Regions from separate parts of the Lysinibacillus sp. FSL K6-0057 genome, predicted to be linked through region 1. Evidence: riboswitches for the same ligand, from Rfam matches in the RefSeq annotation. Region 1 holds a riboswitch; each other region holds the start of a gene.
The links. A riboswitch is a leader RNA that binds a small molecule or an ion and turns the genes downstream of it on or off. The one in region 1 is predicted to bind S-adenosylmethionine.
Positions count from the first base shown of each region.

Region 1 (7,691 bases):
AACTTCCTTGGTATTAAGCGCTTTCATAATATTTCCTTTAAAATCGATTCGCTCATCAATTTCTTGTCGTAAATAACGCTCTACAAATGGTTCTGGCTTTTTATATTTAAAGTTATATAAGTCTGGTCGATTTCCACGAGCAATTTCTATGATGTCACGGAAGCCTTTTGTTGTAATTAACCCGACTACGCCCCCTTTTCTTTCCGTTAATGTATTGATGATAACCGTCGATCCATGAATAAATGATTCAATTAAAGAATCTTCTGTTACATGTCGTCCTAATACATTTAATATGCCATCCTCAAAATGACCAGGTGTCGTATGGCCCTTATCAAAATGAAGATTTCCTTTTTCATCTGTGAAAACTAGGTCGGTAAAAGTACCGCCAATATCTGTTGCGATTTTCAAGACTTCATCCCTCCGTGTTCCTATTATCGGTACAGTGTTCCGAATTAGAATTAAATAAATTATATTTAAAAGAAAAAGAAAATTCAATGTATTTTTTAAATAAAAATTCATTTGACAATTGTCCTTCGTTGTAAAAATCCGCTCTTTCTTTCCAAAATCAGAGAACTATTAATAAAAAATACCAAACACATTTATATAAGGAAAGTTCTCGTATTTTTTCTACAACATAAAAAAGATCCTAGTTTTCACTAGAATCTTAAAATCTTTTAAAAAAAATTAATTTTTATGAATTTTTACTCATGTAGCGGGTGAAGGAATCAACTAAAATTTCACATTTATCCCATGTTTGCATTGTAGATAGACGATGAGTTAGGTCACTTCCAGACAATGCAGCGAGCATCTAGGAACCAGGTTTCTCCATTATCGATAAAAAAAGCTGCCCATTTAACTTGGGCAGCTTTCAACATACATTTAGAACAATCCTACCGCATGTCCTTCATTATCGACATTCATACGTAGGGCAGCAGGTGCTTTTGGAAGTCCTGGCATTGTCATAATATCGCCAGTTAGGCACACTAAGAAGCCTGCACCAAGCTTTGGAATAACTTCACGAATTGTGATGGTAAAGCCTTCTGGACGACCAAGTAAACTTGGTTGATCTGATAAAGAGTACTGTGTTTTCGCCATACAAACCGGAAGAGAGTCCCAGCCGAATTTTTCGATTTGGGCAATTTGTTTTTTAGCTTGGTCTGTAAATTGTACATCTTTCCCGCCATATACCTTTTGCACAATCGTACGTACTTTTTCTTCAATCGATTCTGTTACGTCGTATAAAGGAGAGAAGTTGTTTTCTTCCTCTAGCACAGCTAGTACTTGCTCAGCTAGGGCTAGACCACCTTTACCGCCTTCTTCCCAGACATTTGTACGAGCAATACGAACATGATTTTCCTGACACCAGTTCAGAACAGCTTCTAGCTCAGCCTCTGTGTCCGTGATAAAACGATTTAAGGCAATAATTGGTTCAACGCCAAATGTACGAACTGTATCAACATGTTTAGCTAAGTTTTCAATTCCTTGTAGAAGTGCTTCCACATTTTCACCTACAAGCGCTGTTTTCGGTACACCACCATGCATTTTTAATGCACGAATTGTCGCTACGATAACTACCGCACTTGGTTTAAAGCCAGCTTTACGTGCTTTAATGTTCATGAATTTTTCAGCACCTAAATCAGAGCCGAAGCCCGCTTCTGTCACCACAATATCAGCTAGCTTACGAGCTGTTTGTGTCGCCATAATGGAGTTACAGCCATGGGCAATATTCGCAAATGGACCACCATGGATAATGGCAGGTGTTCCCTCTAATGTTTGAACTAAGTTTGGCTTAAAGGCATCTTTTAATAATAGTGTTAAGGCACCCTCTACCTGTAAATCACGCACAAAGACAGGCTCACGCTCAAAAGTATAGCCAATCACGATACTTGCAATGCGCTCGCGTAAATCCTCAATACTTGTTGCTAAACAGAATACCGCCATAATTTCAGAGGCAACCGTAATATCAAAGCCGTCCTCGCGCGGCATGCCTTGAACAGGACCACCTAATCCCACCACTACCTTACGAAGGGCACGATCATTTAAGTCCATTACACGCTTCCAAATAATACGGCGTGGATCAATGTTTAATGCATTCCCTTGATGGATATGATTATCAATGAATGCAGATAAAGCATTGTTAGCTGTTGTAATCGCATGAAGGTCACCAGTGAAATGTAAATTGATATCCTCCATCGGTACTACCTGTGCGTAGCCACCGCCAGTTGCTCCACCTTTTACGCCCATTACGGGACCCAATGATGGTTCACGTAAAGCAACCATCACTTTCTTATCTAATTTATGAAGGGCATCTGCCAGTCCTACCGTTACCGTCGACTTCCCTTCACCTGCTGGGGTTGGACTAATGGCTGAGACTAATACAACCTTTGCATCCTCGCCCTGAGCTGTAATTTTTAATGGATCGATCTTTGCTTTGTAGCGTCCATACTGCTCAAGGGCATCGTCTGGAATACCCGCAGCATTGGCAATTTCCGTAATAGGTTTGATCACTGCTTGACTAGCGATTTCTAAATCTGATAATGGTTGATTTTTCGTTGTCATTTGGCATCCTACTTTCTATGTTGTTCATTTCCATTATAGTCTTAATTGTGAAAAAAAAGAAAGCCAGATATACGAGCATTTCGACAATCGATTGACAACTTTGTTCAATTCCTGTATGTTCTAAGAGAAAATGCAATTTTTTCACATTTTCTCAATATAGCACGACTTAGTTAACTTTATTTTACATTCAAGCGCATTGGAGGCGAATGCTTATGCAACAGGGGATCGTAAAGTGGTTCAATAATGAAAAGGGTTATGGCTTTATTGAATGTGATGATGGCGAAGATGTATTTGTTCATTTTACGGGCATCCAGGAGGAAGGCTTCCGTACACTTGAAGAAGGTCAAAAGGTTTCATTTGATGTTGTGGAAGGCAATCGTGGACCCCAAGCATCAAATGTTGTAAAACTATAAGCAGAATGGGGCTATCCGTGTAGTTCCAGATTAGCAGCGGATTAGGAAAAGGATCGTTTCCTTCATCCGCTTTTTGTGTTGTTATAAAAGCTTAGTGACCCTTCCATGTTATAATAGAAGTAACAATAAGTAAGGAGGGATTTCGATGCAAAAACAAAATAAACCAATGACAGAAGTTATTTTGAAGCATAAAGAACGACAAAGTGTAGCAGAATTTGCGGCAACACTAGAAACGATTGCAAAGAAGCTTAAAGAAAATGGTGAATTCACTTTTGTTCAAGGCACAGAGCCAACTGTTGTTAGCCCTAGTGAGCAGCTCAAAATCGAATACTCCTATACAAAAAAGGGCGACAAGCATTCATTTGAAATTGAATTTGATTGGTATACAGGTACAGAATTACCGAAAAAAATGACGATAGAATAATAATAGGCAACGAAAATCCACTTCTCTGTTGAAGTGGATTTTTCTATCGAATAGGAAGGTGAAAATAGAATTCCGTTGCAGGCTACTTGCTTGACGCCGACTCTCCGTGTATGGTTTCGCCGGTTTTACTAATCAAAAAGCCTTCCACTCTAATCCACAAAAGGGTTATCGTTTTAGTAAAGGTATTTACAAATACAAATGAAGGGTTTTCACTTATTAGTGGTTGTCGTGACTAATTACTTTACACTATGGAAATGATGAAAGATTAATAAAGTCAACTTTTGTAGCAAGTTGATTGGAGTGGAGCCAGCGTCACTCCTAGGGGATTTAGCGTCACAGAAGAGACCCTGGAGCGAACGGAAGTGAGTGAAGCGGCTCATCGGACGCCCCCTGGAAAGGACGCTGGCGGAACGGAAATCAACCTCTCGCCTTATGAAAAAGTCTTTTTCTTCTAGTTCAGCAACATGTAAAAACCCACTTCTCTGTTGAAGTGGATTTTTCTCATTATCGATTTATCCAATAAAAAGCGCCTGGGCAAACTAACGTTTCCTTTGTACGTTTTGGATCTTTTAATGTCACGCCAAATGGCCCTTCTTTGACATGACCGAGTGTCATGGCTACTGCGCTCTCTTCCTTATAGAAATCTAAACGCATATTCGGTAGCTGTAGTGACATATACTGCTCATATTGCACAGGCTCTGGTAGCTGCAACGCCTCTTGCCACAGCTGAACGGTTGCCTGCATGTCCTTGACATAGAATTGGATGGATTCCATCGTTATAGCCTGTTTTACATCAATGGCACCACTTGCCTTTAGTTGAGCCAAACGCTCTTCATCTTCCTCCGCCCATTCAATCAAAAATGGAAAATCGATTGGAAGATCTGGCTTGCCAAAATGCAGTAGCTTCCATTCTACAACAGTGCCATCTGGTCTTGTTCGGCTACATGCATCTGGCCCATATACTTCATAGCCTAATGCTCGCAAGCGCCGACCCTCTTCCTCAATATTTTTTGTGCGCAGGGCAATTCGAGAAAATCCCTGGCGCTCTTGATCACGTTTAAACGTATAATGTAGGGAATATGGGTATTGTGCCGCTTGCTCAAATAAATCACGATCATAGATAGCAATTTGTTCAATATAGCTTAAGCCAAAGTAGCTTAACGTATTATAAGTCCCCCACATCGTGTGCTGCCCACCATTCACTGTATGGACATTTCGTTTATTGAAGAAAACCTTTATATTTTCTGGTGATTCCACTTGATGAACCAGATGATCAAAATATAAAGTCATGGCCATTCCCCTTTCTTTCCCCATTACCTTTACCTGTATGTTTGATTGGTTTAAAATTTACTCAAGAAAAGGAGTTACTAGTAGGATATGAAAAAAAGTTTCGTTTACCTACAAACTCCGTTCACTAATTTCATAAAGAGGTGATTTGAATGACAGATTTAGTAGCTGCTTTTAAATTAGCATTAGGTAATTATCCTACAGGCGTAACAGTTGTCACGACATGTCATGACACAAAACCTATTGGCTTAACCGTCAATTCCTTTGCATCTGTTTCAATCGACCCGCTCCTTATTTTGTGGTCACTCGATAAAAAATCTCAGCTCCATCCTTATTTTACGGCTGCGCCAAATTTTGCGGTCAATATTTTAGCGAGTGATCAAGAACATTTATGTACACTATTTGCAAGTAAAATCCCTGATCGCTTTGCACAAGCACAGTGGTCAACTTCCTCTTTTGGACTACCGATTTTACATGATACAGCAGCTAATTTACAATGTAAAACGTTTCAGCAAATTGATGCTGGCGACCATACCATTTTTATTGGGCAGGTAATAGACATTACAAATGCTCAAAAAGAGCCTTTACTTTATCATCGCCGTCATATCGGTCCTATACCAAAAAGCTTTTATAGCTAGCCTTTACACAAAAAAAGGGCCACTTGTAAGCAAAGGAAATCCTTCATGCTTATAGGTGGCCGTTTGACATAAGTTCTACTGAAATCATTGTTATTTTTTCTGCGGAAATCTCTGCTTTTCAAGCCTATTAATTTGCACAATCACACCATCTTGAATCGTAATATGCACTTCACCAAATTCAAGATTTTGAATCGCCTTCGCAATTGCCTCTAATTTCTTATCATCTACTTTTACCGACTGAGCCATACGATACACCCCTTCTTTTTTATCCTTATTGATCATAAAGAGGCCAACGCATCAAACTGATTGATAGCCCCTCCTATCTCTCAGACACCATCTGTTGGATTTGGCACCTGTTTTTCGGTTGCCGAGGCTTCATTGGGCCAAGTCCCTCCACCTCTCTTGATAAGAGTACTGCGTTTCTTGAAAATAATTCTATAATTCTGCTATAGGAATGTCAATACAAAATATTAGAAAACCTAGTTGAATACTATGCAATGTGAGAATTTTATAGACTATTCACACATAATCCTACCGTATTGTATGCTATGTCAGTATATCTAACCACAGAAGCAAAGAAAAAAACTGCACAGAAATATAGCCTCTGCACAGTTCTTGATTTTATTGTTCTTGTAAACAGGCCATTAAAGCTTGTGCGGTCTGTTGCTTCCCCATCACCTTGATTGGTTGGCCTTCAGCAGGCACGATCCAATGAGGCTCGTCCCCTCCGTATAAAGACTGGGAGCTATTTGCTACCATAAATTGAGCATTGGCTGTTTCCATACGCAGTCTTGCGCGAGCTAGCAAGAACTCCTCATCATCCGTCGCTTCGAGCTTAAAGCCTACTAATGTTACCTTTGGTTGCCAGCCCTTGATTTGTCCTAACACTTTTGGCGCCTTTTTAAAATGAATAATAGGTGGTTCGTCGGAAGGCATTTTCCCCGCCTCCTCCATTAAATTACCTGATTGATCATACACCTTGTCAATGACCCAATCAGAGCCAGCAGCAGCCATAATGACGATATCGACTTGTTGTTGGACAGCATGACACACCTTTTGTCCTAAATCCTCTATGCCTTCAAATTTTATCAATGTCATTTTGTTGTGGTTTTCTGGGAGCTGTGCAAAGTAACCATGCATATATACTACGTTAGCGCCAGCAGCCAGCGCCGCCTCTGCTAAATAACAGCCCATTGTGCCTTTTGATAAATTCGTATGCCCTCGTACACGATCCCATTTTTCAAGTGTTCCCCCACTTGTAATGAGTACGGTTTTGCCTTGTAATGTCCCCATACACTCACCTATTTTCTGAAATATATACAAATACTATTTTAACGTAATGTAAGGATATGCTTCAATAGCGACTATCGTAGGGAGCTGTTTTGTTCATTTAACCAAGCGCTTAAAATCTCTGCAAATTTCTTTGTAACGGGTGAAGCATGGTGTTTCATAGCAATCCCAATGGTGCGGTAGCCACCTTGCTTTAATGGAATCGCTTTCAATGTTGGTGGTAAATTTTGAATAACCAATTGGGGTAAAATACTAATCCCTAAATGATGTGAAATCATAGAAAGAATCCCTACCTCCTCAGAAAGCTCAAAGCGAATATTCGGCTTTATATGATATTGCTCTAATAGCACCTTGACATCATTTGTCCCTTTATAGGAAGTCATAATAAATGGCATATCCTCTAGGTCTACGATATCAATTTCTGTCTTATCAAATAAGGGACTTTTATCCGAAACAATACATAATAATGGGTCTTGTTGTAACTCAGTAAATTGATATTGCTCTGACTTTTGACCATTCAAGAACCCGACTTCTACTTCACCACTTAAAAGCCATTGTTCAATTTCATAGTAATCTCCCTCTCGTAACTCCACCTGTATTCCTGGAAATTGATTATCCATAATCCGAACAATTTCTGGCATCCAATTCGAAGAAATACTTGAAATTACACCAATTCGAACCTTACCACGTGTCACGCCAAGAATATGAGCTGCTTCCTGCTGTAATAATTCCTGCGCATCCAAAACCTGACGCATTGCCCTTAGCATCGTTTGTCCCTCACTTGTTAATGTTACACCTACACGACTTCGATGAATGAGAGCAAAGCCAAATTCTTTTTCTAAACTTGACACGGCATGACTCACAGCAGACTGTGTTAACCCTAGTGCATCAGCTGCTTTTGTAAAGCTTGCCACCTCTGCCACCTTTGTTAAAATCTCGTATTTAACTAAGCTCATCCGCAATCCCTCTATATACATGAATTTTTTTAATCCTATTCATTATAAACATTCGTTTTACTAATCACAATACAAGATATATAGTAATTTTTAGTATAAAAACTGTTTTAGTACACAGATGGTA
Region 1 is NZ_CP152047.1:1,836,628-1,844,318, reverse strand. It holds gene MHB40_RS08715 (hydantoinase/oxoprolinase family protein) at 1-408, opposite strand, end outside; gene MHB40_RS08710 (formate--tetrahydrofolate ligase) at 880-2,559, opposite strand; gene MHB40_RS08705 (cold-shock protein) at 2,772-2,972, shown strand; gene MHB40_RS08700 (amphi-Trp domain-containing protein) at 3,118-3,396, shown strand; gene MHB40_RS08695 (VOC family protein) at 3,901-4,686, opposite strand; gene MHB40_RS08690 (flavin reductase family protein) at 4,836-5,321, shown strand; gene MHB40_RS08685 (YezD family protein) at 5,412-5,603, opposite strand; SAM riboswitch class I at 5,638-5,733, opposite strand; gene MHB40_RS08680 (phosphopantothenoylcysteine decarboxylase) at 5,943-6,614, opposite strand; gene MHB40_RS08675 (LysR family transcriptional regulator) at 6,686-7,567, opposite strand.

Region 2 (7,691 bases), 2.1 Mb from region 1:
AGCCAATTAAGCCTAGAAGAGCAAAAGCAAGGAAAAGTGATTGCAGGTGCAATTGCTGAATATGCTATTGAATGCTCGATTGCCAAAGTATTCGGTTCAGAAACATTAGACTATATTGCAGATGAAGCAGTACAACTTCATGGCGGTTATGGCTTTATGGCTGAGTATGAGGTAGAGCGTATTTACCGTGATTCTCGTATTAATCGAATTTTTGAAGGCACAAACGAAATTAACCGCATGATAGTACCTGGTACATTTATGAAAAAGGCACTAAAAGGTGAGCTTCCTCTATTACAAGTTGCTCAAAGTTTACAGCAAGAGCTGCTCATGCTAATGCCAGAAGATATCGGTACAGAGCCGCTAGCGCAAGAAAAATATTTAGTGAAAAATGCGAAGAAGATTGCGGTATTAGCTGCAGGCTTAGCAGCACAACGCTTTGGCGCAAAACTTGATCAAGAGCAAGAAGTATTGGTGAACATTGCCAATATCGCTAACCAATTATTTGCGATGGAATCAGCTGTCTTACGTACAGAAAAGGCAATTGCTCGTGACGGCGCTGAAAAAGCTCATCAAAAATTGCTATACACACAAATCTTCTGCCAAGAAGCATTCGCAGAAATCGAAAAAGAAGCAAAAGATACAATTCTTGCTTCAGCAGATGGCGATGCAGCCCGTATGACATTATCTGCACTGCGTAAGCTAACGCGCAATAATCCATACAATTTAATTGCGAAGAAGCGTGAGGCTTCAGTTAAACTAATTGATGCTGAAAAATATATTGTTTAATAGCGCACACCTAGCCTAGCTATCTGCAAAAGATAGCTAGGTTTTTTATATGCGATGGATAGAAGTGCAAAATTGGTGGATAGAATCGTAAAAGAGACGGATAAAAATGTGAAACTGATGGATAAACTTACAAAAAAGAGTGAAGTTCACCATTGAAAACAACGATGATGGTATACTACAGAAAAAGACAGAAGAGGAGCATTGTAATGACGATTCAATTTTTCCATTATCCGAAATGTACAACATGTAAAAAGGCACAGAAGTGGTTAAATGAGCATGAGGTTTCCTATGAAGAGGTACATATCGCAGAGCAACCGCCAACTAAGGAAGAATTAACAGCTATTTGGCAAGCTAGTGGACAGCCTTTGAAGAAGTTTTTTAATACTTCTGGTATGAAATATCGTGAGCTTGGCTTAAAAGACAAGTTAGGGGAAATGACTGAGGATGAACAGCTTGAGCTACTTGCTTCCGACGGTATGTTAATTAAACGTCCCATCGTCACAGATGGAAAAAAAGTTACTTTAGGTTTTAAAGAAGCAGATTTTGAGCAAGCTTGGAAATAACGTATTTAACCTTGTATTTATAGGAGAAGTATGGCAAACTGAAAGTGAATATATTACATATTTATGGAGGGGTTTTTTGCATGAGCACACCTAAAGACTTACGATACTCTGAAGAACATGAATGGGTAAAAGTAGAAGATGGAAAAGTACGTATTGGTATTACTCACTTCGCACAATCTGAATTAGGAGATATCGTATTCGTTGAGCTTCCACAAGTTGGCGACGAAATCAAAACAGATGATCCATTCGGTAGCGTAGAATCAGTAAAAACTGTTTCTGAATTATACGCACCAATCTCAGGTACTGTAGTTGAAGTAAATGCAGATTTAGAAGATAGCCCAGAATTCGTTAATGAATCACCATATGAAAAAGCATGGATGATCGTTGTTGAGCCTGCTGATGCATCAGAAATTGAGAAACTAATGACAGCAGAGCAATACGAAGAAATGATCGCTGAATAAGACAAGCCATAATCAAAAAACGTCGGAAACTACCGGCGTTTTTTGTTATATAATGACTTATAAGTGGGATCTCTAAATGGAGGTGGCGTAATGTTCGAGGGAAAATGCTTGATAGTAGAAGGACGCTCAGATAAGCTACAAATTGAGCCTATTTTAAATGAGAATGTTACAATACTATGTACGAACGGCACAATTGGTGTGCATCAATTAGAAGAACTACTTGATCCCTACGAGGGCTGTGAGCTATTTACTTTTTTTGATGCAGATACTTCTGGTGATAAGCTACGTGCATTAATGGACAGACATTATCCAGAAGCTGAGCACCTTCGTACAATGCCAACGTACAAGGAAGTAGAGACAACACCAAGAAAAGTGTTAGCAATGATTTTACTGCGTGCACATTTCTCAATCCATAATGAATATATTTTGTAAGGTTGCGTGAAAAATGGAAGAATGGTCAACAGAGCAGTGGGCAGCGGCCCAACAGTCGGGAGAGACAGCTGCATTTTATTTATATACACCAATGTGTGGAACGTGCGCAGTGGCATCCAAAATGATGTCCATTATTGAACAATTACTGCCACAGCTACAAATTGGCAAAGCGAATATCAATTTTTTGGAACACATAGCCTATGAGCATCAAATTGAAAGTGTTCCATGTCTACTCATCAGTGATGGCGAAAAAGTGACAGAAAAGATTTATGCTTTTCAATCCGTACCATTTTTATATGAATTGTTAAAAAAATCAATTGACTGAACTTTACTAGCGTGGTAAAGTATCAAATATATTACTAAAACATTAAATATATCGAACTCTTATGAAGAGTGGCGGAGGGAAGTGCCCTATGAAGCCCGGCAACCATCACAATGTGAAAAGGTGCCAAATCACCCAAAGATTTTTCTTTGAAAGATGAGAGAACGGTTTAACGTATAATACGTGACCCCTTCTACTTGTCTGTGAGTGAAGGGGTTTTCTATATGAGAAAAGGAGTATTCGCTATGATCCAGCTTCAAAATATTACAAAGAAATACAAAACAGCAAATGGCGAATTAACGGCAGTCAAAGACGTCAACCTTACCATCAATAAAGGTGAAATTTTTGGCATTATCGGCTATAGTGGCGCTGGTAAAAGTACCATGATTCGTTTATTAAACGGTTTAGAGAAACCGACAACAGGAACAGTAACGGTGAACAATCAAGAATTTTCATCGATAAAAGGGCAAAAGCTTCGAGCAGCTAGACAAAAGGTAAGTATGATTTTCCAGCATTTCAATTTACTTTGGTCGAGAACAGTGGCTGAAAATATTGCTTTCCCTTTAGAAATCGCTGGTTTTCCAAAGGCTCAACGTGAAGCACGTGTAAAGGAATTAATTGCACTTGTAGGCCTAGAAGGACGTGATAAGGCATATCCATCCCAGCTTTCTGGTGGACAAAAGCAACGTGTAGGGATTGCCCGTGCATTAGCGAATAATCCAGAAGTTTTACTATGTGATGAGGCGACATCGGCACTCGATCCTGAAACGACGGATGCCATTCTCGATTTACTCGTTGATATAAATGAACGCTTAGGCTTAACAATCGTCCTGATTACACACGAAATGCATGTCATCCGCAAAATTTGTCATCGTGTAGCGGTGATGGAGGCAGGCGAAATTGTGGAACGTGGTGAGGTATTACAAGTCTTCCAAGCACCACAAGCGGCCATTACCAAAAAGTTTGTATCTCAAATTACAGACACAAAGGAAACACAGGATACGGTGGCACAAATCAAAGCAAACTATCCAACTGGACAACTTGTCAAACTGATTTTTGTTGGTGAAAAAACAGAACAACCTGTTATCTCACATCTTGTGAAACAATTTGATGTAGAGGTAAGTATTGTTCATGGTAATATTTCACAAACAAAAAATGGTGCATACGGTACACTGATTGTGCAAATTGATGGCTCGAAGACAAACGTGGCTGAAGCCCTTCGTTATTTAAATACAGTCGAAGTACAAACGGAGGTGATTGCAAATGCTAACTAATCTCTTTCCGAATGTAGACTGGGAAAATATGTGGCAAGCTACATATGAAACATTGTATATGACAGCTATTTCTACAGTTGTGACATTTATTCTTGGGTTAGCCATTGGTATCATTCTATTTTTAACTAGTCCCAATCAGTTATGGGCAAATAAAATCGTTAGCTTTTTAACAGGATCACTCGTTAATATATTCCGCTCCATTCCATTTATCGTATTAATTATTTTATTAATTCCATTTACGAAGTTTTTACTTGGTACAATTCGAGGAGCTAATGCGGCGTTGCCAGCATTAATTATCGGTGCAGCACCATTTTATGCTCGTATGGTATTAATTGCGTTACGCGAAATTGATAAAGGTGTTATAGAAGCAGCCCGTTCAATGGGGGCAAAAACTTCTACAATTATTTGGAAAGTATTGATCCCTGAATCATTACCAGCTTTAATTTCTGGTATCACTGTAACGGCTGTTGCCCTTGTAGGTTATACTGCGATGGCTGGAATTATCGGTGCAGGTGGTCTTGGTAACCTAGCGTTCCTAGACGGCTTCCAACGAAATCGCCAAGATGTGACATTAATGGCAACTATTTTGATCTTAGTAGTCGTATTTATTATTCAATGGATTGGTGATTTATTTACTGAGAGAATTGATAAACGCTAGAAAGAAAATTGAGGTTATTCCGGTTCTTACCGCTAACATATTTTAAACAAATAAAAGGGAGTGTCATAAATGAAGAAGTTATTAGCAGGATTATTTTTATCAATACTTGTACTAGCATTAGCAGCTTGCGGTACAGATAAAAAAGAAGACGAAAAATCAGCATCTGGCGATCAAACAGATAGTAAAGAAAACGTAACATTAAAAGTAGGTGCTTCTAATACACCGCACGCAGTTATTTTAGAAAAAGCAAAACCGATTTTAGCTAAAGAAGGCGTCGACCTTGAAATTGAAACGTATACAGATTATGTTCTACCAAACCAAGATTTAGAGTCAAAAGAAATTGATGCAAACTATTTCCAGCACATTCCTTACTTAGAACTACAAATCAAAGACAATGGCTATGATTTTGTCAATGCTGGTGGCGTTCATATTGAACCAATCGGTATTTACTCAAAAAAATATAAAACGTTAGAAGACCTACCTGAGGGCGCAACAATTTTACTTTCTAACTCAGTATCTGACCATGGTCGTATGCTGTCATTATTAGAAGCTAAAGGCTTAATTAAATTAAAAGAAGGCATTGATAAAACAGCAGCAGAATTAAAAGATATTGATGAAAATCCTAAAAACTTTAAATTCGATGCAAATACTGCACCAGAAATGCTTGTACAAATGTACGAAAATGATGAAGGCGATGCAGTACTGATCAACTCTAACTTTGCCATCGATAACGGTCTAAACCCAATCGAAGATGCGATTTCTCTTGAAGATAAAGAATCTCCATATGTTAACATCATCGCAGTACGTGCAGGTGATGAAACAAAACCTGAAATTAAAAAATTATTAGAAGTATTAACATCTAAAGAAATCCAAGACTTCATTTTAGAAGAGTGGAAAGGTGCAGTAGTACCAGTTAAATAATTATCCAGACTGTAGACAAACTCAATGAATTTTGAGTTTGCCTGCAGTCTTTTTCTTTTACAATGAAATATAATAAAGCCGTTGATTTTCACTACGGGCGGATGCTTTCCGCGGGCGGGGTCGAGCTGCTTCCCTCGCTTCCCTCAGTCCAGGATCTCGATTTTCCCGCAGGAGTCGCCACCCCATAGCCGTGTCCTTAAGAAAATATCAGACATCCTATGCCAGATTTTCGTGTGTTTATCTTCTGTTTAAAATGGGTATTACACAAGGAGTGAGGGAAAAATGGCCTCACTAAATAAACTATACAAATTATCCATCCAAATATTGGGTTTACATCGACTTTTAAGAAGTTTTGCGTTTTTTACACTTTAGGCAAAATGACGAAACGTTTCGGGTGAGCGTATCGAAATAGACATATAGCTGTTTTTTCGAATGCCACATACTTTTTAAAAGTCGATTTATTTGTTTCGCAATCAACCGGACCGTCTTTCTTTCACTAATCCTCCGTTTTCTTGTCACCCACAGATCATTTCTCATCATTCCCATGATCATTTCAGTCAATAAAAGCACAATACTTTGAAGATAGAAATGACATAACCATCGTTCAATCTTCACCTTCTTCATCTTATCGACTTCTAAATCTGATTTCCATGTTTTAAATAAGAGCTCGATTTGCCAGCGTAATCGGTAAAGTTCATGAATTTCACTTGCTGGCATATCCTCTGGTACATTTGTTAAATAGATGACCACTCCAGGTATTTGTTCTACTTCATTTTTATGGACTTGCCCTTGTTTCTTTTGACGTCTTCTTTTTTCCCGCTTGTGTAGCTCTTTTTCCTGTTCCTCTGAGAGGCGATAGAGAATACAACGTGCAGGCATTTTTTCGTGTCGTCCTACAAATAATTGGGACCACTCTTTGTATTCGCCACGTACCATTTCTAATGCGATTTCTTCTAAATGAATTTGTTTGTAACGGCGACTTTCAATCAATTTCCCATTTGGATGACGAGGTGGATGACTTACTTCGACAAACAATTGCGTATCTTTTTTCGTTTTTGTGATATAGAAAGCACCTTTTGCGTGCACCTTTTTAAAAAAATCGAATTGAAAATAGCCTAAATCCTGTAGAACCAGTTCTCTCTCCTGAATCAAAGGTAATCGCGTCATTCCTGCTGGATTATCGGCATCACGTCCGTTCATTAAATCAAAATAAAGTAGCTGTTGGGTTAAATAATCAAACTCCACTTGCACTTTAACAGACGAACAATGGACACCCTGAAAATTTCCCTGATAGGCATCTGGCAATTTGATCGTTGTGCTATCTAAAATACGTATTCGAGTAAATGTGTATCCCGTTAGCTTGGGGAAGGCGAGTTGAAGCTGCGTTTTGAATAATCGTCCAAAAATGGTTTCCAAAAAAGTAACAGCCCGTTCATCAAAGCGTTTATTAAGAGCCGATTTCGTCATAAATATATCCTGCTCCGCCAAGTCCGTACAAAGCGTTTCAAGCGAATCACTGATAATCTCACTCTTTTTCAAAAACAGAAAGTGTAAAAATTGTGCCGCACTAAACGAACGCTCGCGTTGAATAAAACCCGATAATCTACCCACCTCTTTTACTTCATTTTTCCCAAGTATCTGAAAAAGTGGCGCAAGTAATTGAATATTTTCTGGTTTCATTTTGCTGGACCTCCTTTATCAAGTGTACTTATCTATACCTTGATAAGAGAAATATTAACCCACGAATAAAGGAAATCACTAAGGACACGGCTATGGCTACTTGACTCCTGTAGGATAGAAAGACTCAGCACAGAGCGTTAGCAGCAAGTAAGTAGCCTGCAAAGGAAAGTCTTTTCGCATTATACAAAAATTCTATACGAAGGTATGTGAGTCATATGACTCACATACCTTTTTATGTAATCCCTTAAGTATTGGTGATACTTAGGGGATTTTTTGCATTTATTTATTATTTAGCATGAACTAGTAGTTATGAATTTATTGATAAATATAATGTAAATTATTGCACTAATATTGTCGAATTTTGAGAAAAATAGGCGTTTTATAATGTATTTTTGAAATGTTTAGAAATTGTTTAGTTTCAATTAGTACTATATAAACGTTAGCAAATTGTTGAAGGTTTTTGATTAATCGTTTTCATTGAAAAATCATGAGGAAGTCGGTAGCAATGAAAGGAGTTTGATCAAAATGATAATGAGAAATACTCAATTACTTTGTAGAACGCTTACCATCAATAAATCATTGCTCAAAAATCTT
Region 2 is NZ_CP152047.1:3,983,280-3,990,970, reverse strand. It holds gene MHB40_RS19890 (acyl-CoA dehydrogenase family protein) at 1-786, shown strand, start outside; gene MHB40_RS19885 (arsenate reductase family protein) at 993-1,349, shown strand; gene gcvH (glycine cleavage system protein GcvH) at 1,430-1,810, shown strand; gene MHB40_RS19875 (hypothetical protein) at 1,901-2,242, shown strand; gene MHB40_RS19870 (thioredoxin family protein) at 2,256-2,567, shown strand; SAM riboswitch class I at 2,624-2,727, shown strand; gene MHB40_RS19865 (methionine ABC transporter ATP-binding protein) at 2,810-3,838, shown strand; gene MHB40_RS19860 (methionine ABC transporter permease) at 3,828-4,496, shown strand; gene MHB40_RS19855 (MetQ/NlpA family ABC transporter substrate-binding protein) at 4,566-5,417, shown strand; gene MHB40_RS19850 (IS4 family transposase) at 5,760-7,097, opposite strand.
Region 2: linked by a shared signal. The riboswitch ahead of MHB40_RS19865 (methionine ABC transporter ATP-binding protein) and the one ahead of MHB40_RS08685 (YezD family protein) in region 1 are both predicted to bind S-adenosylmethionine.

Region 3 (7,691 bases), 810 kb from region 1:
CAGCTGTGTCCATTGTAGGGACATTAGTTATTGGTCAGGCAGCAGTTGATGCAGGCGTTGTTTCGGCTGTAATGGTCATTATTGTGGCCTTAACGGCGATTTGTAGCTTCCTATTCCCTGCCTATGGCTTATCGAATACCATTCGTGTGCTACGTTTTCCATTAATGATTTTAGCTGCTATGTTTGGTTTATTTGGTGTCATGTTTGGCATTATGGTCATTATTCTTCATTTATGTAGCATTCGATCATTTGGTGTACCTTATTTAAGCCCTTTTGCACCGTTAATATTACAGGATCAGAAGGATGCCTTTGTGCTGTTTCCGCGTAGAAAGTTACTTACACGACCTCGTTTAGTCAATCAAAAAAATATTGTTAGAGGCCATAACTATGTCAATGTAAAAGGAAGGAAATAACTACTGGATAAATGAGGAATGGAATATGGCAAAAATAAAATGGATTTGCTTACTATGTATCCTCACTTTACTGTTAAGTGGTTGCTGGAGTAAGCGTGAATTAAATGAACTAGCCATTGTCGTAGCACTGGGCATTGACAAAATAGACGAAGAATATGAAATTACGGTTCAAATTGTCGATCCTAGTGAAGTTTCAGTGCGACAAGCTTCCACTCAGCGCTCTCCTGTTGTTAGCTATCATTCTAGAGGCGAAACCATCTTTGAGGCCATTCGAAAAATGACGACCCTTGCTGCACGAAAGCCTTATTTTGCCCATCTTCAAGTGGTTGTTTTAGGAGAAGATCTCGCGAAAGAAGGAATCAGTGATGCACTCGATTTAATTGTAAGGGACCATGAATTTCGTAAGGATTTCGATGTCATTATGTCTCATGAAGCGACAGCGAAGGAAGTATTAAATGTATTAACACCCATCGAAAAGGTTCCAGCTAATAAAATGTTAAATTCCCTCGATGTCTCTGAGAGAGCTTGGGGCTCCACAATAGCAGTTAATATTGATGAATTAGTCAATACATTAAGCAACAAGCATAAAGGGGCGTTAATTTCTGCTATTGAAGTTCATGGCGATAAGAAATTAGGGGTAGATCAAACAAATGTGCAACGTGTTAAAACACCTGTGCTGTTACAATATGCGGGCTTAGCAGTCTTTAAAGGGGATAAATATATGGGGCTGCTATCCGAGGGTGAAAGCAAAGGCATTAGCTTTCTTAACGACAAAATTCAAAGTACGATTGAAATCATCGCCTGTCCTAATAAAGGGACTTTATCTACGGAAATCACCCAATCCACTACAAAAGTGAAAGGGTCATTTAAAAATGGGAAGCCGAAAATCGATGTTCATATTAATGTTGAGCAGAATGTTGGAGAGGTCGAATGTGATATCAATCTCACCAAAAATAAATCGATTGATTACGTTAATAAAAAAACAGCCCAGGGTATCGATGAACGCATTGAAAAAACATTAGAGATAATGCAACAGCAATATGAAATCGATGTTTTTGGTTTTGGTGATGCCCTACATCGTGCAGATGCAAAGCAGTGGGGAAAAATCAAGGATGAGTGGGCTTCCCTCTTTCCCGATTTGCCAGTGGCTGTTCACGTGAAGGTAACAACACAAGGATTGGGTACGATGCAAAATTCATTATTAAACAAGCCAAAGGAGGAGTAATGAAATGGTGCTAGCTGTAGCTATCTTGATCATCTCAATCATCGTTGCACTTCTATTTATTCCAAAGTTCAAAAAGCAACAGGATAAAAAAACCATTATTGTCTTCTCCTTTTTGCTACTCATTGGAACTGCTTTAAATATGGCCATTGCCCTGAAAGTCCATATTCCAAGCCCATTAGATTTAATTACCTTTATCTTCACACCAATTAAGGATTACATTGTGTCATTCACAAAATAAAAAGATGGACTGAGAAACGGAGGGTAGCTAGATGGAAAAAGAGATCATTAGTTCAAGACAGTTTACAATCGTTACCTTCCTCTATTCTATCGGTACAGCAATTTTAATTATCCCTTCAAGTATTACGGGCGCTGCTAAGCAAGATGCTTGGGTTGCAGCAAGCATTGGTGTTGTGCTTAGTTTACTGGTCATAAAGTTATTCTTAACACTTGCCAATCAAACACCCTCTCTTAATTTTATAGAGGCGAATGAAAAAATTCTTGGTCGTTTTTTTGGGAAAATCACAGCCATTTGCTTTCTCATTCTCACCTTTTTCTCCACTGGAGAGTTACTTTATTTTATTGGTATTTTTATGAAAACCGAAGTTATGCCAGAAACACCGACATTAGCATTCGCCCTACTGTTCAGTATCATTATTATGTATGCCGCGTATCTAGGGATAGAGACGTTTGCCCGTTCAGCAGAAATTCTCTTTCCGTTGTTTATCTTTATCTTTATTTTTTTCGTCGTTTGTATTACCCCTCAAATTACATTTGAGAATATTCAGCCTCTACTAGAAGCAACCAAAACATCTATGTTTTATAGTATTGCACGCTTTATGAGTATCTTTTCCTTTCCATTACTCGTGTTATTGATGCTATATCCCGCTGGCGTCAATGTACAGCCATCTGCACAGAAAGGGCTATATATTGGGACCATCCTTGGTGGTGTCGTCTTAATTACGTTGATTGTCCTATCGATTCTTGTCTTAGGGCCTGAAAACACAGCATCTAGGACATTTCCCAGCTATGCCTTAGCGCAAAGAATATCCATAGGGAATTTTTTGCAGCGTATTGAAATTATTATGGCATTTATGTGGATTTCGTCTATTTATATTCGCACATTTATGTATTTCTATACGACCGTTGTTGGCCTTGCCCAAATTTTGAAGATCAAGGATCATCGTCCGCTTATTTTACCGATGGGCATCATTATCATTGGACTTTCTCAAATTGTTCATCCAGATATTGTGCATTCTACTAATTATAATAATGAAATTTGGCCTATCTTTTCCTTTATCTTCACCATTTTATTACCCATACTTTTGTTGATTGTGGCAGTTATTCGAAATCGTAAATCTAAGGCTCAAAATACCGAAACACCCCAACAGGATACAACGAAGGAAAATCAAAAAGTCTAATTTCTTCTACGTTTAGAAAAGAAATTAGACTTTTTATTAATTAGATATGATATTCGATTTCATCTACAAAATCCCATTCGTATGGTGTTTCTTGGTAGACATAGTAGTTCAACCAGTTAGAGAATAATAAATGCGTATGGGCACGCCATGTATTCATCGGCTCTTGTTTCGGATCATCATTCGGGAAGTAATTCACAGGAACATCGATATCTATGCCCTTCGCCACATCACGGCTATATTCATCGGCTAGTGTTGTCGCATCATACTCCAGATGCCCCGTAATCATAATATTTTTATTATCTTTTGATTGTACGATGAATACCCCTGCATCCTCTGAATAGGATAATAATCGTAGGTCTGGATGATTGCGAACCTCGTCAATGGAAACAGATGTATAGCGAGAATGAGGCGCAGTAAATAAATCGCTAAAGCCGCGCACTAAATCCACCGTTAAATCTGTAATTACATGGGAATAGACGCCTGAGCATTTAGCAGCAAGCTCGACCTTTCCAATGCCATAATGGTGATACAATGCAGCCTGTGCCCCCCAACATATATGTAGCACGGATGTCACATTCTTTTTAGACCAATCCATAATTTCTGAAATTTCCTGCCAATAGTTGACATCTTCAAATGCCATTTTTTCTACAGGTGCCCCAGTAATAATCATGCCATCATAGCGTCGGTGACGAATTTGGTTGAACGTTGTGTAAAATAGCTGCAAATGAGATTTACTCACATTTTTCGACTCATGTGTGGCCGTATTTAAAAAGGTAATATTCACCTGCAGTGGTGTATTCCCTAATAAACGTAGTAATTGAAGCTCTGTTTTTTCTTTTTCAGGCATTAAATTTAGTATTAATATATTTAATGGACGGATTTGCTGTGTTTTCGCTCGATCCTCTTCCATGACGAAGATTTTTTCCTCACGTAAATGTTCTCCAGCTGGTAAATTTTTCGGAATATTAATTGGCATCTTGCTTTCCCCTCTCTATAATCACTCTCTTTTTTTAGCAAACCTTGCTTGCAAAGAATGCAACTAAATTAAAAAATCCTCCTCATTCCATACGAGATAGAATGAGAAGGATTTTTTCACGTCCACTCTTATCTCTCAAAGGAAAAAATCCTTTGCTGGAATTAGCACCTTTCTAACAATTGTTAGAGGTTGCTGAAGCGTCATCGGGCCAAATCCCTCAGCTTCTCTTGATAAGATTATTTAATTATCTTGAATTGTAACATGAACTAGTTAGAATATCAATAATTCATAGAATATTTTGTGATTCATGTGCATGTTCCTTGCTCATTTGATGTACACTAAGCTTGCTATATGTGGTGTTTCTACATTTAAAATTTATGGTAAACATGCCGTAATTATGTTACCATATACTTTTAGTAAGAGAGAGGAACGTGAATAGTTTGATTAAAATTGAATTTCCAAAACCAGATCTAGTAATCCGTCAACGTGAACAAGATTTAAAACCAGGTGATGTGGAAATCACACCTTACTTCGGTTTTATTGACTTCCATAAAATCACACGTGATAAAGGCGGCATTTTCTTATTCTATAATGACAAGAATGAGCTATTGTTTGTTGGGAAAGCACGTAAAATTCGTCAACGTATAAAAAAACATTTCGAGGACAATGTATCTCCGATGAAAAACCATCGTGATGAAGTGTTCAAAATTGAAGTCTATGAAGTAGAAGATCCAATGGAACGTGAAATTTACGAAACATATGCGATTAATACTTTCCGCTCTAAATACAATGTAGACAAAGTCTTTTATTAGACATCATGCAAAGAAACCGAAATCTCATCTAGAGGGATTTCGGTTTCTTTTTTCACATTATGGTCATGCGATTGATTGGTGTACTCTGGCCATTTATTCGCAAATCAATGGTATCAAGCTCAGGATTCTTGACGTTGATTTGAAAAACATAGGGCTGAGCCTCTTTCCTTTGCTCGCTGCCTTCTTCTAGCTGGATGATAAGCCTATTTCCCTCAGCCGTAATACTTGCCAACACATTCCCCTTTGAATAATAGACGAGGTAATATGAAGCATTATTTTCATGCAATAGTTGTATTCTGTCATTAGAAACAATATTTTTTTGGATATTGTCGGGGACAACAGTTAGCTCATGAATCGCTAGTGGATCAGCAGCTGGTGTAGCGTTACATGCTCCTAACATTAGTAAACTCATTAAACCTAGCAACACGATCTTTTTCACGTTACTCCCCTTCCCTTATACGACTATTCCAAGAAGAAAGCTTTTCGCTCCTTAGCAATCCAGTCTTCTAACTCCTGATCATCCCGTTTTACCAGACGATTGATGAGCACATCATGCCAAATATAATCCTCTAATAAATAAATATGGACAGGATCATTGGTGATAAAAGCCGTCTCTTGCGTGGATGGAGAGTGACCATAAATCATTTCCTGACCATCTATCGATAAGATAAACCAATGCGGTGTAGACGGTTTTTTTGTATAGTGTGTGGCTCTATGCTGGTCAATCGAGGCTAAATGCTCCCCCACATACAAGGTAATGCCATGGACAGGAACATGCTGGGCCACCTCTTGCAACTCTTCTCGTAGCGCATCATACATATCCTCCCACATTGACAGCATCACCTTTTTCTTCGCTTTCTTTAGAAGTGACTGACAATAGTTAATGATGGATTCCTTGCCCTTTAGCATGACCACTTTAGGCTCCGCTTCTTGCACTTTTTCCTCTAGTTTCTCTAATTTCCCTCGCATAGATGTAAAATTTGACTCCCAGCGTTGTTGCATTTGCTGTAAAAACACAGACACTGGCATTGCCGCATAGGTTGTTTGTTCTGCGGTCTCTTCTTTTAACACAATGCCCTTATCTACAAGAATATTTAAAATATCATACACTCTTGCACGTGGTATGCCAGAATTTTTACTAACCTGATAGGCACTGACATGACTTTGCTGAACAAGTGCCGTATAGGCCTTTGCTTCATATTCTGTAAAACCCATTTCTTTCAACTGGGCGATTAATTCCTCCATGTAATCCCTCCATTATCTTTATTATAGGCTACTTTTGTGAAGATTTGCCAATGAAAAAATGAGGGTTTACAGCGCAAATAAAATTAGTTACTATTTCAGTAGTAACTAATTTAAAAGAGGTGTAATATGTTTTTTGAAGTCGATGTACATATTCTTATACTGTTAATTTCATTTGGATTTCTGGCGGCTTTTGTCGACTCAGTAGTGGGAGGAGGCGGTTTAATTTCATTACCTGCTTTACTGTTTGTTGGCCTAAATCCAGCCGCAGCTGTTGCAACGAATAAACTAGCAGGAGCAATGGGCTCGCTCACATCCTCGATTTCCTTCTACCGTTCTGGCCAGCTGGACATTCGCTCTGTCCTCAAATATTTTCCTCTAGCATTTATTGGATCTTTAGGTGGTGCATGGACTGTACATCTAATCAACCCAGCATTACTAAAGCCCTTAATGCTTGTTATGCTGGCGGCTGTTGGGATATATACGATCTTTAAAAAGGATTGGGGCGCTGTCGCTACTGTAAAAAAACTATCTAAAACGCATTTATTTTTATTTATGCTGTTATTATTTGCTATTGGTTTTTATGATGGATTTCTTGGTCCTGGAACAGGCTCCTTTTTAATTTTTAGCTTCCTACTGGTAGGCTTTGATTTTTTAAAGGCGGCTGGTAATGCGAAGTTTTTAAATTTGGCGAGTAATGTGGCCGGCGTTTGTATGTTTGCTTACTTAGGTCAAATTCATTATGTCTATGGTTTAGTAATGGGCATTGCGCAAATTGGTGGGGCTATGCTTGGCTCGCGCATGGCGATCAGGAAAGGAAGCGGCTTTGTCCGCACGCTTTTTATTGTAGTCACGATGACACTACTTGCAAAAAATGCCTATGATTTTATGATGCATTAAAACAATAAACGCCACAGAATTTCATATCTGTGGCGTTTTTGAGTTAGATCATAAGTTTTTCGTTTTTAAATTTATGACTAGTCGTCAAACTGACAAGCACAAAAATAATGAAGGATGCGACGATTGGTATTGTGACTGTATGCATACCAAATACAGAAGGGTAGAATCGATCAATCATAATGTACAACAACATGCCTGAAATCATCGATGCAATCGCTCCGTATTTATTCGCTTTTTTCCAATATAATCCTAAAACTACTGTCCAAATAAAGACAGCCTCTAGCCCACCGAAGGCAAATAAGTTCAACCACACTAATAAATCAGGTGGATTGAGTGCAAAGATGACAACCGCTAAGCCAATGACCGTTGTCACAATAAAGCTTGCCCGTTTAATCTCTGCATCACTAGCTTTCGGCTTCATGTAATTTAAATAAATATCTTTGACAACCGTGGAGCTGACAAGCATTAGTAAAGCATTAACCGTTGACATTGTAGCGGCCATTGGTGCAGCTAAGACGATTCCTGCTAAAAATGGCGGTAGTACTTTTAATGTCAGAAGTGGCATTACCTTATCACCAATCTCAATGCCAGGTAAGACAGGTCGGGCTAACACACCAATTAAATGCATGCCAAACATGATTGTCCCTATGGCAATCGTGCCAATAATGATCGCTTGATGCATACTTTTTGAATCCTTGTAGCTCA
Region 3 is NZ_CP152047.1:2,643,129-2,650,819, forward strand. It holds gene MHB40_RS12950 (spore germination protein) at 1-413, shown strand, start outside; gene MHB40_RS12955 (Ger(x)C family spore germination protein) at 439-1,638, shown strand; gene MHB40_RS12960 (hypothetical protein) at 1,643-1,876, shown strand; gene MHB40_RS12965 (endospore germination permease) at 1,908-3,056, shown strand; gene metA (homoserine O-succinyltransferase) at 3,097-4,032, opposite strand; SAM riboswitch class I at 4,158-4,269, opposite strand; gene MHB40_RS12975 (nucleotide excision repair endonuclease) at 4,473-4,844, shown strand; gene MHB40_RS12980 (hypothetical protein) at 4,897-5,283, opposite strand; gene MHB40_RS12985 (helix-turn-helix domain-containing protein) at 5,307-6,089, opposite strand; gene MHB40_RS12990 (TSUP family transporter) at 6,216-6,986, shown strand; gene panF (sodium/pantothenate symporter) at 7,030-7,691, opposite strand, start outside.
Region 3: linked by a shared signal. The riboswitch ahead of metA (homoserine O-succinyltransferase) and the one ahead of MHB40_RS08685 (YezD family protein) in region 1 are both predicted to bind S-adenosylmethionine.

Region 4 (7,691 bases), 2.4 Mb from region 1:
AGCTGCGGAACAATATCATGTAGATGCCTTTTATGATTTAGGCTATATATGGAGTAATGGTCTAACAGGAATACGCAATATTGAAAAAGGTATTCATTGGTTTAAGCAGGCTGCCCTTCAAGGGGATGTGGATGCCAAGTTACAATTAGGACATATTTTCAATAAAGATAAAGGAATAGATAGAAATCTGAAAGAAGCTATCAAATGGTATGGACTCGCAGCAGATGCTGGCTCCGAAGAAGCGGCTAAAATATTACAGGAACTTAAAGGTTTGTAAATTTAGTGTTAAAAAGTATAGGTTTTTAGAATGATTTATACAGCAGTAGCGAATGGGTCTTTTAGTCTTGTAATGACTACTGTTTATGGGTATGTAGATAGATGTTAGTTGAGGGTAAAAAATATTAATATAGTGAAAATTAAAGATAACCAATAAAAAAATAGAATAAATATAAAACAAGTAAGCATAATAAACAAAAAAATGGTTAAAAAAGCTACCGAATAGTATTGTGGTAGCTTTTTTATTGTTTAGTACGGTTTATTTAACAACAAGGACTTTTTATACATTTTATGTAAAATAATGGTATTAATAAGATTGACAGCCATTTATAAAATGATTAATGTATATGAGTGATTTTGAAAAGAAGCATACGTAAATAAATTTACTGCTAGTCATGTAGTGACTATATCTGTTTGTTGAGAACAAATGACCTTATGAGGATTGAACAAATGGGTACTCGACACACTTTTGGAGGCAGTGTGTCATTTGAAATTGTACGAACCGATGTAACCATTAAATCTGGCCAAAGTTATTTTATCGGTATTTTTTCATGTATTCATCAATATGTTAAAAGGGATTTGATGTTTCTCAGCCTGATGAAAGTAAACGGAATGAAAGAGGGAAGATGTGTGATTTTTCAAAAACAGAGAAAGACGAAGGTATTGGATTTACAGCAATACACAGTGAAAATGGATTTGTCTTCTCGCCAATCAATGGCGAAGCAAATTGATATGCTGAACTTAACGAAGAAAGACTTACAATATTTAAAAGCTTTCCAGCCATATGTTATGGACAATGTAGATCACATCGTAAACCGTTTTTACAACATGATAGGAACAGAGCATCATTTGGTAGATATTATTAGTCATCATAGTTCTGTAGAAAAGCTTAAAGTAACATTACGGCAGCATATTATTGAAATGTTTAACGGAACCATTGATGAGTTGTATTACCAAAGACGTGTAAAGATTGCAAAGGTGCATGTCCACATTGGGCTTAGAACACAGTGGTATATCTGTGCATTCCAAGATTTATCGATATCATTTATTGATTTAGTCGAAAAAAATATAGAGTTTCCACAAGATCAATTCAATACGATCAGAGCTATATCGAAAATTTGTAATTTTGAGCAACAACTTGTTTTAGAAGCTTTTGAAAACACGGTGGAACAGCTGAAGGAAAAAATGGTGCATGAAAAAGATGCGATTGAACGACAAATTGTAGATTCTTCGGAAGCTCTTGCAACAATCTCGCAGGAAACAAATGATTCATTTTGCTGCTTAAGCAAACAATCTGACGAAATTAAACAATTGGCCAAAAAATCACTCGAAGTGTCTACATTGGCTGAAAATCAAGCACTTGAGGGTCGCGAACGTTTAAAAAATCAATCACAAAATATGCTCAATATTATTCATTCTCTTCATGATATAGAAGAAAATATTGAACAATTATCAGGTATGTCTAGGGAAATGGAAACAATCATGAGTGTTGTGACCAATATTGCGAATCAAACGAATCTGTTGGCTTTGAATGCTGCAATTGAAGCAGCACGCGCTGGGGAAGCAGGGAAGGGCTTTAGTGTAGTGGCTGACGAAGTGCGTAAATTATCGATTCAAACAAAAGAATCAGTTACAGCGGTTGCTTTGTTATTGAAAAAAACGGGTGAACGAACCGAGAAATTAGAGCATTCTTTGACAAATATTCAAGATGAAGTAGCAGCTGGTGAGGAAAATATGTTACAAACTGAAGGTCAATTTACGAGTATATTGGGAGCCATGACAGAAGCAAAAGATCAAAATGATTGTATGGCAACGAAAATACAAGCAATTGTAGGCATATTAAGTGAATTAGGCACTTCATTTACTGAGGTAACGAATTCAGCAGAAAAATTAGCGAACTTTGCGCAAAATTTAAAAGGATAGACTACTAACATTTACATCTATTTGTATTTTTAGAAGTATTAAACACTATAGTACCTATTAAAATGTTTGTTGTGTAAATATTGCAATAGAGGATGGATCTTTTAGAGATTCAGAAAGCAAGAGCTATTTCACTGATGAAATAGCTCTACATGTTGTTGAAAAAAGAGGATGTCAACGGCAGAAAAGGCAACTTTGCAGGGTGAGGGGTTGATTTCCGTTCCGCCAGCGTCCTTTCCAGGGGGCGTCCGAGGAGCCGCTTCACTCACTTCCGTTCGTTCCAGGGTCTCCTCTGTGACGCTAAATCCCCTAGGAGTGACGCTGGCTCCACTCCAATCATCCATTCTGCAAAGTGTCTTTACTTTTTTTCATAGTAGCATAGCGATCAAATCGCCTATTATCTGTATTCTTAGCGGGGATAAGCTCTTATTTTCAGTGTGGAGAAGTGATGCGTGACAACACCTCTTCATAAAGAGTAGTGAGCACCTTCACTTTATTTGAAAACCTTTGCTAAAAAGTTAGTGGGTTGAAGTGGAAGGCTACTTGACTCCCGTGGGATAGCGAGACAGGCGAAACCCTGCACGGAGCGGTAGCGGAGGAAGCGATTCGGCGCTCGCCCACAGGAAAGCAAGTAGACTGCAACGGAAATCCATTTCTACCTTTCAATTGACTGTTTTGTTTTTCAACACTAAGGAGAGCTATTTCACTGATGAAATAGCTCTATTTTTGCTAAATTTGTAAAGGGTTTAACGTAATTTTCAATGAAAAAAAGATTATACTGTAGAAAGAACTAAAAATAGGGGCGGTTACTATGAAAACAGTTGTTGTTTTAGGCGGCGGAATTACAGGACTATGTACAATGCATTATTTACAACGTCAAGTGAAGGAGAATAATTTAGATGTTCGTCTAGTGCTTGTAGAAAAAAATACATATTTAGGAGGCAAATTATATTCAGCACATGAACAAGGTTTCATCATGGAAACAGGTGCTGATTCTATTGTAGCCCGTCATCAAGGCGTTATGGAACTCGTACAGGAGCTTGATTTTGAAGCGGAGCTAGTTTACAACGAAACAGGTATTTCTTATATTTATACGAATAATGAGTTACACGCTATACCAACAGATTCAACATTTGGTATACCGATGAGTTTGGCATCCTTAGAAGAAAGTACACTTATTTCAGAGCAAGGAAAAAAAGAAGCGTTAAAGGATTTGACATTACCTAACAACGGCTTCACAAAGGAAAGTTCAATAGGAGAATTTTTAACTTACTATTTAGGGGAGGAACTGGTGAAAAATCAAATTGCACCAGTACTTGCAGGTGTTTATTCAGGAGATTTACATCAGCTTTCCATTGGCTCTACTTTACCGTATTTAATTGATTATAAGAATAATTATGGAAGTATTATTAAAGGATTTGATGCGAATCGTGAGCAATTTGTTAAAGCAGCGAACAAAAAATTTATATCCTTTAAAAATGGTTTATCTTCTTTAATTGATCGACTTGAACAAACATTATCAGATGTAGAAATCATCAAGGGCGTTACTACTCTAAATGTTCAAAAACAAGATAAAAACTACACAATTTCCTTAGCTAATGGTGAAAATATTGAGTCAGATTATGTCGTTTTAGCATTACCGAATGATGCTGTTCAAAATCTACTACAGGATGAATCTTTAAACCGCTATTTTGACCAATTTACGACAGCGTCAGCCATTACCATCTATTTAGGCTTTGATGTGCCAGACTCTAGATTGCCAGCAGATGGAACGGGCTATATTGTTTCGCATAATTCGGATGTTACTTGTAATGCAGCAACCTGGACGAGTCGTAAATGGAAGCATACATCGAAAGAACATAAATTACTTGTACGACTCTTTTATAAGAGCATCAATCCAGCCTATGAGCAACTACGTGCCATGACGGATGAAGAATTGGCAGCTGTAGCTTTAGAAGACGTGAGGAAAAGCCTAGGAATTGAGGAACAGCCAACAGTTGTGAATGTAACAAAATGGATTGATCAAATGCCTAAATATGATCTAGCTCATCGTGAAGCGTTACAAGGATTACTACAGGAATTACATGAAAAGTATCCACATTTATCGATTGCTGGGTGCTCATATTTTGGCGTAGGTATCGGTGCTTGCATTCAAAACGGGAAAAAAATTGGTGAAGAGCTTGCGAAGGAACTTGCCAATTTCTAAGGTTTTAAGTGGAAAAAAACTTTGTTATGTGAAATAGTCTTGACTCATTCGTCAGTAAACGATATGATTCTTTTAATTATTTAAAAAATTCATACTTAATTCTTATCAAGAGAAGCAGAGGGACTGGCCCATTGAAGCTTCAGCAACCAACTTTATTGTCAGGTGCTAAATCCAGAAGACCGTTGAGTCGAAGATGAGAAGGAACAACAATGATGAATCGTTAAAGCCTTCTTTTTTTATGAAAGAAGGCTTTTTATTATATAGAGACATAGGAAGAGAGGCTAGTTTTATGGGATTGCTTGAAAGGTTAAAAACGCATGTATTGACAGCAGACGGTGCAATAGGCACAGTGCTATATGGCTATGGATTGGAGTATTGCCATGAGGAAATGAATGTTCAGAGACCTGAGTTAATTGAAAAGATTCATAGAGAATATATTGCAGCTGGTGCTGACATCATTCAAACGAATACGTACGGTGCAAATGCCATTAAATTAGCTCGCTATGGATTAGAATCACGGGTCCAACAATTTAATGAAGCGGCTATTACCATTGCAAAACGAGCAGCGGCAGATGGCGGTCAATTTGTCTTAGGGACAATTGGAGGTATTCGAGGAATTCGTAAAAGTGATGCAACATTAGATGAAATATTAGCGACAGTTGAAGAACAGGCAAATGTTTTACTTGCAGGAAATCCAGACGGCCTTTTACTTGAAACCTATTATGATTTTGAAGAATTAACTGCAACCTTAAAGATGCTACGTGCCAAAACAAATTTACCGATTATTGCACAAGTATCTATGCATGAGCCTGGTGTTTTACAAAATGGAATGTCTTTAAATAATGCCCTGCATGAGCTAGAAACACTCGGTGCAGATATCGTGGGTGTCAATTGTCGACTAGGTCCACATCATACGATTCAAGCATTTGAAGGTGTAGAACTTCCTAACAAGGCATTTATGTCTGCCTATCCGAATGCCTCACTTCTTGACTTAGAAGATGGACGTGTCGTTTATGAATCAGAATCGGATTATTTTGGTCGAGCGGCTGTCGAATTACGTGATCAAGGCGTACGCTTAATAGGGGGCTGCTGTGGTACGACACCGAAACATATTGCAGCAGCAAAGAAGTATTTAGAAGAGTTATCACCGGTTCAGGAAAAGCATGCGAAACCTGAAAAGATTGAGATTGTTCGTGAAGCAGAGCCACCAAAGTATGAGCCTCTTCATGAAAAAGTAAAACGTGAACGCTCTGTCATAGTAGAATTGGATACACCTAGACATTTAGAGATTGATGGGTTCCTTGAAGGAGCAAAGCAACTGTATGATGCAGGTGCAGATGTAGTCATGATGGCAGACAATTCACTGGCCTCTCCACGTATTAGCAATATTGCAATGGGAGCATTGTTAAAGAGTACACATGGTGTACGCCCACTAACACATATTACATGTCGAGACCGTAACTTAATTGGTCTACAATCGCATTTAATGGGATTAAATGCTTTAGGTATTCATGATGTGTTGGCCGTTACAGGTGATCCAACAAAAGTTGGAGATTTCCCAGGTGCGACAAGTGTTTATGATGTATCTTCAATGGAGTTAATCCAATTAATTAAGCAGTTAAATGAAGGGGTTTCTTTCTCAGGCAAGCCACTTCGTAAAAAAGCAAATTTTTCAGTTGCTGCTGCATTTAATCCAAATGTCCGTGTGTTAGATCGTGCTGTGACACGCTTAGAGAAGAAAATTGAGCATGGAGCAGACTACTTCATTTCTCAACCAGTGTACACGAAAGAAAAAATTGTAGAAATTTATGAGGCAACAAAGCATTTACAAGCACCAATTTACATCGGCATTATGCCTGTTACGAGTTATAAAAGTGCTGAGTTTTTACATCATGAAGTGCCAGGTATCAAATTATCCGAAGATGCCTTAGCAAGAATGAAGGCATGTGGGGAAGATAAGGAACGGGCAACATTGGAGGGAATTGCTATTGCCAAAGAATTAGTAGAAGTGGCTGCGCAATATTTCAATGGTATTTACCTTATTACACCGTTTTTACGTTATGATGTGACCCTAGAGTTGATGAAATATATAGAGCAATTGGATGAACAGAAAAAAGGAGTAAGTATACATGGCTAAGCACTCGATTGAAGAGCAACTAGAGAAACGTATTTTAATTCTTGATGGCGCAATGGGAACAATGCTACAAAACGAAAATTTATCAGCAGAGGATTTTGGTGGCGAGGAGCTTGATGGCTGTAATGAAAATCTTGTCCTTACTAGACCTGATGTCATTGAGAAAATTCATCACAAATACTTAGAGGCAGGCGCAGATATTATTTGTACAAATACATTTGGTGGGACGCCTCTTGTGTTAAATGAATATGATCTTGGCGCAAAAGCCGAAGAAATTAATAAGCGTGCAGTGGAAATTGCTCGCCAAGCAGTGGATAGTTATTCGACATCGGATTGGCCACGTTTTGTCGCAGGGGCTATGGGACCAACAACAAAAACGTTATCAGTTACAGGTGGTATTACATTTGATGAGCTAGAGGAAAATTTCTTTGTACAGGCAAAGGCATTAATTGAGGCAGGAGCCGACGTTCTGTTATTAGAAACAAGTCAGGATATGCTCAATGTCAAAGCAGGCACCCTAGGCGTAAAGCGTGCTTTTGAGAAAACTGGGAAAGAACTACCAGTCATGATTTCTGGAACAATAGAACCAATGGGTACGACACTTGCAGGGCAAACAATTGATGCCTTTTATATTTCAATCGAGCATATTAAACCATTATCAGTTGGCCTAAACTGTGCGACAGGACCAGAGTTTATGACAGATCATATTCGTTCATTAGCAGAGCTTTCAACAGGCTATATTAGCTGTTACCCGAATGCAGGCTTACCAGATGAAGAAGGATGTTATCATGAATCACCAGAATCGCTATCGCAAAAGTTAAAAGGTTTTGCAGATAAGGGTTGGCTTAATATTGTAGGTGGATGTTGTGGAACGACTCCAGCTCATATTGCAGCCATTCGCGAGGTTTTAAAAGATGAACAACCTCGTCAATTACCTGAAAAAACACATGGTCATGCGGTATCGGGAATCGAACCCTTATTGTATGACGATTCTATGCGTCCGTTATTTATCGGGGAGAGAACAAATGTTATCGGCTCTCGTAAATTTAAGAATTTGATCATTGATGGAAAGTTTGAGGAGGCAGCAGAGATTGCACGTGCACAAGTAAAAAATGGCGCACATGTTATCGATATTTGTTTAGCCAACCCTGATCG
Region 4 is NZ_CP152047.1:4,463,948-4,471,638, reverse strand. It holds gene MHB40_RS22350 (tetratricopeptide repeat protein) at 1-277, shown strand, start outside; gene MHB40_RS22345 (globin-coupled sensor protein) at 907-2,199, shown strand; gene MHB40_RS22340 (protoporphyrinogen oxidase) at 3,008-4,402, shown strand; SAM riboswitch class I at 4,502-4,602, shown strand; gene MHB40_RS22335 (bifunctional homocysteine S-methyltransferase/methylenetetrahydrofolate reductase) at 4,692-6,539, shown strand; gene metH (methionine synthase) at 6,532-7,691, shown strand, end outside.
Region 4: linked by a shared signal. The riboswitch ahead of MHB40_RS22335 (bifunctional homocysteine S-methyltransferase/methylenetetrahydrofolate reductase) and the one ahead of MHB40_RS08685 (YezD family protein) in region 1 are both predicted to bind S-adenosylmethionine.